Regions from separate parts of the Mesorhizobium sp. WSM4989 genome, predicted to be linked through region 4. Evidence: predicted binding sites of a transcription regulator. Region 4 holds the regulator's gene; each other region holds the start of a gene.

Region 1 (3,481 bases), on a different contig from region 4:
GCTGCCGGGCTCGCCCGGCGCGTGCAAGGATGCTTGGGACGGCATCATCAAGGCGCAGCTCGACTACCGGCACATGCCCTGCAACTTCGTCGAGATCATGCCGCGGCTGGACGAGCACCTCAGGCGCGGCGGCAAGCCGGAGTAGCGGCCCCGTCCGGTTCAGCGGATGACCGGCTCGCCGTGGAAGCGGCGGCGCGACGGCCGCGAGACGCCGAAGCCGATTTCCATCATCAGCCGCGGCGTATGCGTCGGCACCGTTCCCATATGGAAGCCGAACGGATCCTCGACGAAGCCGAGGCCCGCCTCGCCCGTCAGCGTCGCAGCGCTTTCCGGACCGTAGACGTCCAGCACGTCTTCCGCGGGGTGGCCGACCAGAAGCGTGAGCTGGTGCTTGAGCGCGCGGCGCCTGTGGCTGCCGCGGACATAGACATGCGGGCCGGTGCCGGCGTCGACCGGCACCAGATAGAAGAAGAATTTCAGCATCCGCCAATCGTCGAGATCGAAATGGTATTTGCCGAGCGAGGCGAGATTCTTGTCGGCATCCGAGGCCTTGCCGGTCGGAAAGCTCCACCACACGCGCGTCGTGATCAGTTTCGCCTGGCCGCCGAGATAGTGCTGCGCGACCTCGAGGAGCAGCGGATCCCGCTGGATGGCAAGCGCCGCCGGGCAATCGAGAATGCGTTCGAAATAATGCCCGCTGAGCAGCGAGCGGCCGAAACGCTTCTCCGCCTCGGCATGGTCGCCCGGCATGAATTCGAGACGGCGGTCGAAATTGCCGAAACAGGGCGTGCGTTGCGCAAAAACGGCGATCTCCTCATGGATCGCCGACGGCAGCGTGAACCCCGAAAACAGTCCATCGGAGCGAAGCGCCGCGACCACCGCCTCGCGATCGACGCCGGCAAACATCGTCTCTCCCGCATTGTCGAGCGGGCGAACGCGTCTGGCGCCTAGCCAGTGCATGCGGCGCCCCGGCATGGTGCGCGCCAGCACGAACATCGGCAGCCAGGCCGGATTTTCGCGTAGATCTTTCAGATAGGTCGGGATGCGCACGGCGATGCGCCTGAACAGGCTGCCATTACGAGCGATCGCCTCCAGGCTGGCCGCGCCTGAATTGTCTGGAGTACCAAGGTTCATCGGGTTCCTCGTATGCATGGCGTCCGACGAAGCGCCAGCCGTCTGCCGCTTCATCGTCACCCAATCCCGATTGTCCCGCTTCAAGCAGATGCTAATCCACTGCAGGTTTTTGTGCAATGCACAATAGAATGGGCCGGCAAAGTTCGCGGCCTTTTTCTCTCTTTTCGCCTTCTGGAGAGAAGGAGGGCATGCGCTCACTTCGGCGGCGCCACCCAGATTTCGGCAATCAGCCTTCTGGTGGCGAGGCCGCGCGCCAGGGCTTCGGCGCTGCGGGCGCTTTTCGCCAGCACCGTGGCCTGGCGCTTGCTGATGACAAGCCCTTCCTCCAGAGCCCGGTTGCCCGAAAAAACCCGGACCAGAAACGGCGTGCGATTGCCGCGGACGCGTGAAAAACGCGCCGGCATCGTCTGCCTCGCCGCGTGAGCGACGACGTCGTCGATCCAGCCTTCGGCGAGCCGGGCGCCGGGTTCCAGAAGCAGGAGCCAGTCGCCCTTGGCCTGGCCGATGCCTGTTGCGATGCCGCCGGCGACAAGGTGGCAGCCGGCATGCTCGGCGACGCGATGCGTCTGGTCGGTCGAGCCGGTGTCGCAGACGATGACGTCGCGCACCACGCCCTCGACCGCGCCGCCGATCAGCGAGGCCAGCGTGCGGGCAAGGCCTTCTTCGTCGTTCCTGGTTTCGATGAGGACGCTGAGCATTTTAGCCGAATAGCGGAAAGCGCGGCGCTGCGCCAGATGCGCGTTCTGAACGAAAAAGTTCTTGCTTTGTTCTCGTTGGCAAAATAGGAATAGTTTCATGAACAGAGCGATTCGACAGCCTGCCGAGAGTCCCTGGGAGAGGGCGAAAATGGAACAGATCGTGCGCGCCGACATTGCCGCTTTCGGAGCAGGCAGAGCCGAGATGGCAAATGCAATGATAGACCAGAGCGGCATGCGCGTGCGGCCGGACCGCAATCGCGGACGCTCCGCGGGCATCAATCCGTCCGGCCGCTTCGAGCCGGTCAGCCGGCATGTGTTCGACGATGGCTGGAACTCGCTGGAGGAACTGCCGCCGTTCAAGACGGAGGTGCAGGTCGAGAAGCCGCGCACCATCATCACGCGCAACGAGTCGCCGGACATTTCCTTCGATCGTTCGATCAATCCCTATCGCGGCTGCGAGCATGGCTGCGTCTACTGCTTTGCCAGGCCGACGCATTCCTTCATGGGCCTGTCGCCGGGGCTCGATTTCGAATCGAAGCTCTTTGCCAAGCCCGATGCGGCGCGAATGCTGGACAGGGAATTGTCGAAGCCCGGCTACCAGCCGCGCACCATCGCCATCGGCACCAACACCGATCCCTATCAGCCGATCGAAAAGCAATACCGCATCATGCGCGAGATCCTGGAGGTGCTGGAGGCGCGTGGCCATCCGGTCGGCATCGTAACCAAGTCGGCACTGGTGACGCGCGATATCGACATCCTGTCGCGCATGGCCGAGCGCGGGCTCGCCAAGGTGGCGCTGTCGGTGACGACGCTCGACCGCATGCTGGCGAGAACCATGGAGCCGCGTGCCTCGACGCCGACAAAGCGGCTGGAAGCGATAAGGCAGCTTTCGGATGCCGGCGTCCCCGCCTCGGTGATGGTGGCGCCGATCATTCCCGGCCTCACCGATCCGGAGATGGAGCGCATCCTCGATTCGGCGCGCGCCGCCGGCGCCAGGGAGGCAGGCTATGTCGTGCTGCGTCTGCCGCTCGAGGTGGCGCCGATCTTCAAGGACTGGCTGTTGCGCCATTATCCGGATCGCTACCGGCATGTGATGTCGCTGATCCGCTCGATGCGCGACGGCAAGGACTACGATTCGGAATGGGGCAAGCGCATGAAGGGCGCCGGACCCTATGCCTGGCAGATCGGCCGGCGCTTCGAGATCGCCGCCAAGCGGCTCGGCCTCAATGCCGAGCGGCGGCAGCTTCGGACCGACCAATTCGTCGCAGGCTCCGGCGTCGGCGAGCAGTTGATGCTGCTGTGAAGATGATGCCGGCCGCGAAGGCCGGCGGCTAGGGCAACTCGGGAGGCAGAGTTTTGCGCCCGGATTGCGATCCGCTAACCCTCTGTTTTGATGTAACTTCGTACGGAAGGCCCGCTACGCACTCTTCCTGGAATTGCTCAAGAATCCCGTCCGGCCCAGTCCCCCGGCCGTGAGACGGTGCCCTCCCGGTCCGAAGCCCCATCCGACCCGGAGGGACTTGCGGAGAATCGGAGCCGATGCGAACCTCGCCGCACCATGGCTCGCGCGCGTTCCGATTCTCCGCTTCTCTTCGAAATGGTCGAGAAGCCCGACTTCTCGATTGAAACGAAAGCGATGGCCGAGGGGC
Region 2 (3,481 bases), on a different contig from region 4:
CGTCGTCAAAACTCTGCCTGCCGAAAGGCTCCGGCATGACGACCGATTCGATGGCTTGGGGGTAGATTCGCTTTTCCATGGCCCAATATAGGGATTTGGAAGAGCGCTTGGGAGGGGGAGGCGGGCGCGAAGCCCGCCTTGCGGAGTATTTTTCTCTGGCCGTGTCAGCCACGCTGCAGGCTGACCAGCAGCACGAAGCCGATGCCTGCCTTCTTCGGCGTTGGCGCCTCGATGACCGAACCGGCGTCGGCGCGCATCATCGGCACCGCCAGCACAGGAGCGGCAAGCACCATCAGGATGAGCATCGCCCGCGGCAGGAGCCGAAGAGCTTTGAGGGTGGAGGCAGCGATGCGGTTCATGGTGTCGTTCCGGTTTCGAGTATTGGTCGTTTCAGCGGCCGAAATGGTTCATGCAGTCCAGCCGGCAGGTATCGGCCATTCGCGGTGAGCGCGCCGGACGGCCGGCTTCGGCCACGAGGATGGCGAAGAACATGCCGAACAGGCTCATCAGCAGGCAGACGATGGTGAAGCGGCGGACAAGCATTGGTCTCTCCTTCAATGGCGAGGAGAATGCCCGAACGCCTCTGAACCGGTTCTGAGACCGGTATTCATCTGCGGTTCAAATTGGCTGATGGGGTCATGACCCGGCCAAGGCCTGCGAAATGCCTTGTCCAGCGTTGCGCTCAGAAACGGCGCTCAAAAAGAAAACGGGGCGCCGGGCCCCGTTTTTGTATCGTCATCCGTTCGACTGTCAGAGCTTGTGCCAGGTCTGGGTCTTGCAGATCAGTCCGCCCAGAACGCAGCCGCTCATCTTTAGCGAGGTGCCGGAAAGCGTCGCCTTGCCGGAATAGGTCTTGTCGGTTTCGGGGTCCGTTATGGTGCCGGTGTACTTGTTGTCGCCGGCCGCCTTGAAGGAGCCGATCGTCTTGCCGGCATATTTGCCGGACTTGAGCGTGATGGAAAACGCCCCGCCGCCGGCGATCGCCGCCGTCGATCCGGCCTGCGTCTTCCAATTGCCCTCGATCGGGTCGGCCGACGCGGCGCCTGCCATCATCAAGGTGGCCGCCAGGGCCAGGCTGACTTTTCGAAACATGCTTGTCCTCCCTTTAGGGTTCCGGCGGGCCTCGTTCCGCCTCTCTGTCCCTTACGCAAACGTAAAGCTAATCCAGCCATCGCCAAAACGAAAGCGGTGCCGCGACGGAAGCTTGTAAGGATTTCGGCCGCGTCGGTCGCTGGAAATGAACGGATGGCGAAAAAGGCTTCGGTTTCCGTGGTTAGCGAAGTCTTGATTCCCGCGCCTCAAATTTTCGACGAATTTGGCGCAGATCGGCTGAATTGCTGGATTCCTATGCTTAACGGTTCTTCGCGTTTACCTCTTGTTTTAGCTTTGTTTTCTTCAAATTAAGCAAGCCATTTAACGACGGATTCAAGGCGAGCCGTCATCCTCGAAAGCATCGAAAGAGCGGCCCGCCCAGGGGAATTCCAGGGACAGAAGGAGGCAGCTCTCGGGAGCAGACAGGGGATTGAAATGGCACGCTTTGAAATGCTTGAAGCCGGCTTCGGCGCCATGGGGGCAACTGCCCAGGCCGACATTCTTTTCGAACTGGGCATGATGTATGCGACCGGCCGCGATTGCGAGACCGACGTCATTGCCGCCCACAAATGGTTCAACATCGCCGCGATCAAGGGATCGCTCCGCGCCGCCGAGCTGCGCTCGGAATTGTCGGCATCGATGTCGAAGGCCGAGATCGCCAAGGCGCTGCGCGAAGCGCGCGAATGGATGACGATGCACTGATCTTGCGGGGTAAGGGCCGGAAGCTCTTAAGGGACAAGGCCGCAGAAGGCCGGTTAACCAGACCAAGAACGCGGCAGGTCAACGAACTCAAGCCGTGCGACAATACAGGGAAGCGAGCGGGTTCAGGTGCGCGGGGCGCCGGGAAGCTCGACTGCAAAAGCCGCGACCGGCCGGGACAAGGCCGGCGCGGCTTTTGCATTTGCGCAGTCTCCGGCTGTATGGGAACGGCGGCTTGGCCCAAGAACTCCCCGTCGGAATGAACCAAATCCCGATACATTGTGCTCTCGACAGTTCCGGCGAAGGGTGAAATTGTCCCGGCTCTCTGGAAGAAGCGTGGCCGGAACGGCCGCGCGCAAGTGGAGGAGTTCTATTGTCATGAAAAGATTGGGTATTTTGAGCGCGGCCGCATTGGGCCTGACGATGAGCGCATCGGTTGCCTTCGCCGACGACATCACGATTTCGGTGGTCGGCCCGATGACCGGGCAGCTCGCCAACATCGGCGACCAGTTCAAGCAGGGCGCGCAGGCCGCGGCGGATGCCATCAATGCCGCCGGAGGTGTCAACGGCAACAAGATCAAGATCGACATCCAGGACGACCAATGCGATCCGAAGCAGGCCGTGTCGGTCGCCAACCGTATCGTTGCCAACGGCGTCAAGTTCGTCGACGGCCATGCCTGCTCGGGCTCGAGCATTCCCGCTTCCGCCGTCTACGCCGAAGCCGGCACCCTGATGATGAGCCCGGCCTCGTCGAATCCGGAACTGACCGACGCCGCGGCCAAGGCCGGCTGGCCGACGATCATGCGACTCTACACGCGTGACGATGCGCAGGGCGCTTTCATCGGTCCATGGATCGCCAAGAAATATGCCGGCAAGAACGTCGTCGTCCTGCACGACAAGAGCGCCTACGGTCAGGGCGTTGCCGATGCTGTCAAGGCGACCATGAATGCCGGCGGCCTCAAGGAGGTCGACTATGAAGGCATCAATGCCGGCGAGAAGGACTATTCGGCTTTGGTCACCAAGCTGAAAGAGCTCAAGGCCGACGTCGTCTATTTCGGCGGCTACCATCCGGAGGCCGGCTTGATCCTGCGCCAGGCAGCGGAGCAGAACGTCAAGTTCCAGCTGATCATGCCGGACTCGATCGCCTCGCCGGAATTCTGGCAGATCGCCGGCCCGGCCGGTGAAGGCACAATGTTCGTCTTCCCCTCGGATCCGCAGTCGAAGCCGGAAGCGAAGGAGGCCGTGGCCAAGATCAAGCAAGGCGGCTTCACACCGGAAGGTTTCACGCTGTTCTCCTATGCAGTGATCCAGGCGGTGGCCGAAGGCGTCAAGCGCGCCGGCACCGACGACCCGGCCAAGGTCGCCGAGGCGCTGAAGGACGGCAAGCCGATCAGCACCGTGGTCGGCGACGTGATCTTCGACGAGAAGGGCGACCTGAAGAACGCCAGCTACGACATCAACCAGTGGCACGACGGCAAATACGCGCCGATCAAGCCGTAATTCGTTCTGCAGATCGATTGGAAATGGCCGGGATTTGTCCCGGCCGTTTTCGTATGTGCCTTGGCACTGATTTGGAGGCCAGTTCGGCGCTCTACGGCGCCCCCCTGGAGTCCTGCCGCCCCAGCCAGTTTGTCCCGTTGCCGATCCAAGGCGACCGGCAGCTCAGCCCCGTGCGTCCTCGAACCGCACC
Region 3 (3,481 bases), 810 kb from region 4:
TGATGTCGACCAGCGTCGGCTGCGCCGGCACGTCCATGTCCCACAGGTCGTGATGCACCGTCTGGCGCACCCAGCGCAACTGTCCGGTGTTGAGGTCGAGCGCAGTGATCGAGGAGGAGAATTTTTCGACATCGGCGCTGCGGCCCATGCCGAGCTGGTCGGGCGTCTGGTTGCCGAGCGGCAGGTAGAGCAGGCCAAGCTTCTCGTCGGCGCTCGCCGTTGACCACATGTTGGGCGAGTTGTTGGTGTAGTTCTGCCCCGCCGGCAGCGGCGTCGTCTGATCCGGTTTGCCGGAATCCCAATTCCACAACAGCGCGCCGGTGCCCGCGTCATAGGCGCGGATGACGCCCGACGGCTCCTCGGTCGAATAATTGTCGTTGACCGCGCCCCCAACGATGATCTTGCCGGCGAGGATGAGCGGCGCCGAGGTCGAATAGTAATAGCCCGACTTCGGAAAGGGCATGTTGGCCATCAGGTTCAGCGTGCCGCCTTCGGCGAAGGACGGACAAACTTGCCCGTTCGCGGCATCGAGAGCGATCAGCCGGGCGTCCGAAGTCGGCAGGTAGATGCGTGCCGCGCAGGGCTGGCCCGCCGCGATCTTCGCATCGGCGTAATAGGAAACTCCGCGGCAGGTCTGGTGCTGGCGGTTGGGATCGAGCTTGATCTTCGGGTCGTAGCGCCATTTCTCCTTGCCGGTCGCGGCATCGATGGCGATGGCGAAATTGTGGGGCGTGCAGATGTAGAGCGCATCACCGACCTTGAGTGGCGTTACCTGATAGGTCGTCTCGCCGATGTCGTCCGGACCCTTCATGTCGCCGGTGCGGTAGGTCCAGGCCGGCTGCAGCTTGGCGACATTATCCGGCGTGATCTGAGCGAGCGGCGAGTAACGCTGGCCGAACGGCGTGCGGCCGTAGAAATGCCATTCGCCCGCCGGCATGTCGCCGCCGAGATTGGCCGTCGGCGTCACCTTATCGGTGTTGAGCGTGCCGCCGATGTCCTTCGGATCGGCGGTCATCGAATAGCCAGCCACTGCAAGCGATGCGAGCACCGCCAGGATGAGCGGAGCGCGTCCGTCCGGACCGGTGAATCCCCGCCTGGCCCATGGCGTCAGCAGCCAGAGCGCGATGAGAACGATGATGCCGCCGCGCGGGCCGAGCTGCCACCAATCAAAGCCGGTTTCCCACACCGCCCAGCACAGCGAGGCGAGCACGATCGCGGCATAGAGCCAGAGCCCTGTCGATCTGCGGCGGAAAACGAGCCAGGCGGTGATCAGGAAGGCCAGTCCGGCAATCAGGTAGTACCAGCTGCCACCCAACGTCACCAGCCAGATGCCGCCGCCGCCGAGGACCAGGCCGATAAGCAAAAGGACGAGGGAGGTGATGGTGACAGCCAAGACGATACTCCTTCGACTGTTGCGCCGTGCGGCGCCTGTGAGGCAACGGCTTGCCGTCCCTGCCCTGCTGGCAGCTTTCTCTCGCAAGTTGCGCCTGTCAAGCCGGCCCCGAACAGGAACAACTAGAACAAAACGGAGACACTTCTGGCCTTTCGCTGCCGAATCACTACATTCGGGGGCGATGTCCGGCTTTTCGGAAGACATGCCCTTTTTTGACGAACCGAATGCGCGGCCCGCCGCCCCATCCGGCCTTGCCGCGCGCGCCATGGCCGCACGCAACGCGCAGAACCGTGCGCCCGATTATCTGAACGGCCTCAATCCCGAACAGCGGCTCGCTGTTGAAACGACCGAAGGCCCGGTTCTGGTGCTGGCCGGCGCCGGCACCGGCAAGACGCGGGTGCTCACCACGCGAATCGCCCACATCCTTGCCACCGGCAGGGCCTTCCCCTCGCAGATTCTCGCCGTCACCTTCACCAACAAGGCCGCGCGCGAGATGAAGCAGCGCATCGGCTTGCTGATCGGCGAGCAGAATGTCGAGGGCATGCCCTGGCTCGGCACCTTCCACTCGATCGGCGTCAAGCTGCTGCGCCGGCATGCCGAGCTTGCCGGATTGAAATCCGATTTCACCATCCTCGATACCGATGACGTGGTGCGGCTGATCAAGCAGCTGATCCAGGCCGAAAATCTGGACGACAAGCGCTGGCCGGCCAAGACCTTCGCGCAGATGATCGACAACTGGAAGAACAAGGGCCTTGGCCCCGACGAGATTCCGGAAGGCGACGCGCGCAGCTTCGGCAACGGCAAGGGGCGCCAGCTCTACAAGGCCTATCAGGAACGGCTGCAGACGCTGAATTCCTGCGACTTCGGCGATCTCCTCTATCACCCGATCCGCATCTTCCGCGCCTATCCGGACGTGCTGAAGGACTATCACCGCAAGTTCAAATACATCCTGGTCGACGAGTACCAGGACACCAACACCGCGCAATACATGTGGCTGCGCTTGTTGGCGCAGAGGCCGCAATACTCCCCCCTTGAGGGGGAGGTGTCCGCGAAGCGGACGGAGGGGGTCGCCGCGGAAGGCGCCGCCCAGTCATCAGGCGCCGGAGCGTCGAGCACTGCCGCGAGGACCCCTCCCGACCGGGCTTCACCCGGCCACCCTCCCCTCAAGGGGGAGGGAAACCGGCGTCGATCCACTGTCAACATTTGCTGCGTCGGCGACGACGACCAGTCGATCTATGGCTGGCGCGGCGCCGAGGTCGACAATATCCTGCGCTTCGACAAGGATTTTCCGGGCGCCACCATCATCAGGCTGGAGCGCAACTACCGCTCCACCGCGCATATACTGGGTGCGGCTTCGCATCTTATCGCCCACAATGAGGGCCGCTTCGGCAAGACGCTGTTCACCGACCGCAACGACCCCGAGGACGACAAGGTGCATGTCCATGCCGCCTGGGATTCGGAGGAAGAGGCGCGCGCCATCGGCGAGGCGATCGAGGCCTACCAGCGGCAAAAGCACAACCTCAACGATATGGCGATCCTGGTGCGCGCGTCCTTCCAGATGCGCGCCTTCGAAGACCGCTTCATCACGCTCGGCTTGAGCTACCGCGTCATCGGCGGTCCGCGCTTTTACGAACGGTTGGAAATCCGCGACGCGCTGGCCTTTTTCCGCGTCGTCGCCAACAGCGGCGACGACCTTGCCTTCGAGCGCATTGTCAACGTGCCGAAGCGCGGGCTCGGCGAAGCCACCATCCGCCAGATCCACGACACGGCGCGCGCCATGCAAATCCCGATGCTGGAGGCCGCGGCGACGCTCGCCGAAAGCGACGAGCTGAAGCCGAAGCCACGCGCCGCGCTGCGCGAGGTCGCGGCCAATTTCGAGCGCTGGCAGAAGGCGCTGGAGACCACGCCGCACACCGAGCTCGCCGAGACCATCCTCGAGGAGAGCGGCTACACCGACATGTGGAAGAACGACCGTTCGGCGGAAGCGCCTGGGCGGCTGGAGAACCTCAAGGAACTGATCCGCTCCATGGAGGAGTATGAATCCCTGCGTTCCTTCCTCGAGCATGTCGCGCTGGTCATGGAGGCCGA
Region 4 (3,481 bases):
CTCGCCGGCATCATGGCGGCCAAGAAGACGCATGAGCTCATCCCGCTTTGCCATCCCCTCCTTCTCACCAAGGTTGCCGTCGAGATCGAGCCCGATCGCGCGCTTCCCGGCCTGAGGGTCACCGCGCTTGCCAGGGTTACCGGCAAGACCGGGGTCGAAATGGAGGCGCTGACCGCGGCGTCGGTTGCCTGCCTCACCATCTACGACATGGCCAAGGCAGCGGACCGCGCCATGGCGATTTCCGGCATCAGGCTGGTCGAGAAAACCGGCGGCAAGTCGGGCGACTACAAGGTAGGTCCTTAGCATGGCTTTGCTTCCGGTCGCCGAGGCGCTCCAACGCCTGTTGGACGGCGCGACCGCGCTGCCAGGCGAAAGCGTGCCGCTGGCCGACGCGTCCGGCCGGGTGCTGGCCGACCCCGTGGTGGCTCTGCGCACCCAGCCGCCCTTCAATGCGTCGGCGATGGACGGCTATGCCGTGCGGGCCGCCGACGTAGCCTCGGCGCCGGCGCGGCTCTCCGTGATCGGCATGGCGCCCGCCGGGCGTGGCTTCACCGGCTCTGTCGGCAAGGGCGAGGCCGTGCGCATCTTCACCGGCGCGCCGCTCCCCGAAGGCGCCGATACCATCGTTATCCAGGAGAATGTCCGCGATCTCGGCGGCGGCGGCATCGAAGTGACCGAGCCGACCGTGGAGGGACGAAACGTCCGTCGCCGCGGCCTCGACTTCTGCGCGGGCGACCTGCTCCTCGAAAAAGGCCGCCAGCTCGATCCGGCGGCGCTTTCGCTGGCGGCATCGGCCAACCATCCGAGTCTCAACGTGGTGCGGCAGCCGCTGCTCGCCATCATCGCCACCGGCGATGAATTGCTGCCGCCGGGCAGCGCGCTCGGCCCCGACCAGATCATCTCGTCGAATGCCTGTGGCGTCACAGCTACGGCCCAGTCGGTCGGCGCGCGCGCGCTCGACCTCGGCATTGCCGCCGACCGCAAGGACGCGATCGCGGCCCTGGTCAAGAAGGCGGTCAAGGCCGGCGCCGACGTCATCGTCACGCTTGGCGGCGCCTCCGTCGGCGACCACGACTTGATCCATGACGTGCTGACCGGCGAAGGCATGCAGCTCGACTTCTGGAAGATCGCCATGCGTCCCGGCAAGCCGCTGATGTTTGGCCGGCTCGGCGACATTCGCTGCATCGGCCTGCCCGGCAATCCGGTCGCAAGCCTGGTCTGCTCGCAGCTGTTCCTGAAGCCGCTTCTGGCGCGGCTGGGCGGCCGGTCCTGCCGTCAGGAAATCCGCACGGCCCGGTTAGGCGTCGCAATGCACGCCAACGATCTCAGGCAGGACTATGTGCGCGCCGTGGTCCGCGAAGATGCGGGGGGGTTGATCGCAACACCGTTCGGCACCCAGGATTCCTCGATGTTGAGGATGCTCGCCGATGCCAATGGCCTGATCGTGCGCCAACCCTTCGCACCGGCGGCTGAAGCCGGCGAGGAATGCACCGTTCTGATGTTACGCTGAACAAAACGTCAACACATTCACTAAACTTTAAACGGTTGCGGAACACAACTGGAACAGATAGTGTTTGTTCTGGGTTTGTTTTTCTGATTCTGGTTTCAGAACCCATGGGGGCCGCCATGCTGACGCGCAAACAACATGAACTGCTGATGTTCATCCATGAACGGCTCAAGGAAAGCGGCATTCCGCCGTCTTTCGATGAGATGAAGGAAGCGCTCGACCTTGCCTCGAAATCGGGCATCCACCGCCTGATCACGGCGCTGGAGGAGCGCGGTTTCATTCGCCGGCTTCCGAACCGGGCGCGTGCCCTTGAAGTGCTGCGCCTACCTGACTCGATCGCGCCCGGCCTCAATGCGGCGAAGAAGTTCTCGCCGAGCGTCATCCAGGGCGGCCAAGGCAATCTCGGCCGCCAGATCAAACCCGCGGCGCCCGCCCGCACGCCGACGCCCAGCAATGACGACGACGCCGTTTCAGCCGTCTCCATCCCGGTGATGGGTCGCATTGCCGCCGGCGTGCCGATCGACGCCATCCAGCACCAGACGCATTCGATCACAGTGCCGCCGGACATGATCGCGGGCGGCGAGCACTACGCGCTCGAGGTCAAAGGCGATTCGATGATCGAGGCCGGCATCTTCGACGGCGACACGGTCATCATCCGCAACGCCAGCACTGCGAGCCCCGGGGAGATCGTCGTGGCGCTGGTCGATGACGAGGAGGCGACGCTGAAGCGCTTCCGCCGCAAGGGCGCCTCCATCGCGCTCGAGGCTGCCAATCCGGCCTATGAGACGCGCATCTTCGGTCCCGATCGCGTCAAGGTTCAGGGCAAGCTCGTCGGGCTCATCCGCCGCTACTGAGGGGGCTGTGGCTTGGCCTCCGGCTTCTCGGGCTTCTTGTAAGGCGCCAACCCCCTCGCCTCACGCGAGTAGCGCCGCTGTTCGTGCCAAGGGCGGTACGGTTTTTCGACGGCGTATTGAATGGTTGCTCGCGCCGTCGCCGATTGCGGATCGAAGAAGACGGCGGCACTGCCGTCGCGCGCGAGCTGCCGCTTGGTGACGACGAGGATACGTGGATCGTGGCAGGGATTGTAGGCCGTGGCGTCGTTGATGACGATGAGGTCTGCGAAGTCGCAGGCAGGCCGGGCAGCTTCGCGGTTCTCGGCGAGCGCGACGATCGCGCCTGATGGATGCCGGCCAATGCAGAGATCGCCCGTGCAGTAAAAGGGCGATCCAGGCGGCAGGTCGACCGGATCGGCCAAGTCCAGCGTGCCCTTGGCGAATGTCTCCGGCGGCACGATCGTTTCGGCCTTGAGCGCACGTTTCCAGTTATCGGTGGTGAACTCGTTGGAGCGGGCGCGATTGATGGCGAGTTCGCCGCCGCCGATCGGAATCGCCACCAGATGCGCGTCCTCCGAGATCAGCAGGTCCGGCGTGCGCACCTGCGGGATGATCATCACGGCCGCGGCAGCGAAAGGAATTGCGGCCAGCCTGAGCCAGGTAGTCGCCATCGTGGCGATGACGAGCGCGATCGTCGCCAGCAGCACCGAATGGATCGAGATCAGGCCCACGGCATCGACCGGCGACCACTCCGAAATCCACGCCGAGATCGCGATCATCGCCGCCAGGCCCTTGCCCATCAAATAGAGGAAGGGCCCGTCGAAGCCGAACGGCATCATGACCGCGCTGGCGACGGCGAGAAACATCACGATCGTGACGATCGGCATGATCGCGAGATTGGCCAGCAGGCTGAGCGGCGAGACGCGCTGGAAATGCCAGATGGCAAACAGCGCCGTGGCACTTCCGGCAATGATCGACGTCATTGCGGCGCCACCTGCTCCGACTGCCAGTTTGTGCGACATGAACCGCAGGAACGAACGCTTGTCCGGCGGCGCTCTCACCGTGCCGGCGCGGTAGTCGGACCAGCCGGCATAGGCGCCGACAAGGGCGGCGGTTGCCGCGAACGACATCTGAAAGCTCG

What was found. Region 4 encodes LexA, which represses DNA repair genes until DNA is damaged. Its sites were predicted from a motif close to TGTTCNNNNTGTGTTCNG; they were not measured.
Region 1: the regulator LexA is predicted to act here: its motif matches at 1,889-1,906, upstream of P9217_RS05390 (PA0069 family radical SAM protein).
Region 2: the regulator LexA is predicted to act here: its motif matches at 1,377-1,394, upstream of P9217_RS03760 (sel1 repeat family protein).
Region 3: the regulator LexA is predicted to act here: its motif matches at 1,517-1,534, upstream of P9217_RS18120 (UvrD-helicase domain-containing protein).

Annotation. Positions count from the first base shown of each region.
Region 1 is NZ_JARTVN010000001.1:1,075,753-1,079,233, forward strand. Features, by position in the region: gene moaB (molybdenum cofactor biosynthesis protein B) at 1-145, shown strand, start outside; gene P9217_RS05380 (hypothetical protein) at 160-1,134, opposite strand; gene P9217_RS05385 (glycosyltransferase) at 1,329-1,832, opposite strand; gene P9217_RS05390 (PA0069 family radical SAM protein) at 1,981-3,135, shown strand; gene P9217_RS05395 (ribonuclease HII) at 3,391-3,481, shown strand, end outside.
Region 2 is NZ_JARTVN010000001.1:734,476-737,956, reverse strand. Features, by position in the region: gene P9217_RS03780 (AMP nucleosidase) at 1-37, opposite strand, end outside; gene P9217_RS03775 (hypothetical protein) at 165-359, opposite strand; gene P9217_RS03770 (hypothetical protein) at 391-543, opposite strand; gene P9217_RS03765 (DUF2147 domain-containing protein) at 751-1,092, opposite strand; gene P9217_RS03760 (sel1 repeat family protein) at 1,528-1,794, shown strand; gene P9217_RS03755 (ABC transporter substrate-binding protein) at 2,170-3,291, shown strand; gene P9217_RS03750 (acetyl/propionyl/methylcrotonyl-CoA carboxylase subunit alpha) at 3,454-3,481, opposite strand, start outside.
Region 3 is NZ_JARTVN010000002.1:1,131,065-1,134,545, reverse strand. Features, by position in the region: gene P9217_RS18125 (glucose/quinate/shikimate family membrane-bound PQQ-dependent dehydrogenase) at 1-1,393, opposite strand, end outside; gene P9217_RS18120 (UvrD-helicase domain-containing protein) at 1,575-3,481, shown strand, end outside.
Region 4 is NZ_JARTVN010000002.1:1,945,036-1,948,516, reverse strand. Features, by position in the region: gene moaC (cyclic pyranopterin monophosphate synthase MoaC) at 1-303, shown strand, start outside; gene glp (gephyrin-like molybdotransferase Glp) at 305-1,510, shown strand; gene lexA (transcriptional repressor LexA) at 1,627-2,361, shown strand; gene P9217_RS22160 (ComEC/Rec2 family competence protein) at 2,355-3,481, opposite strand, start outside.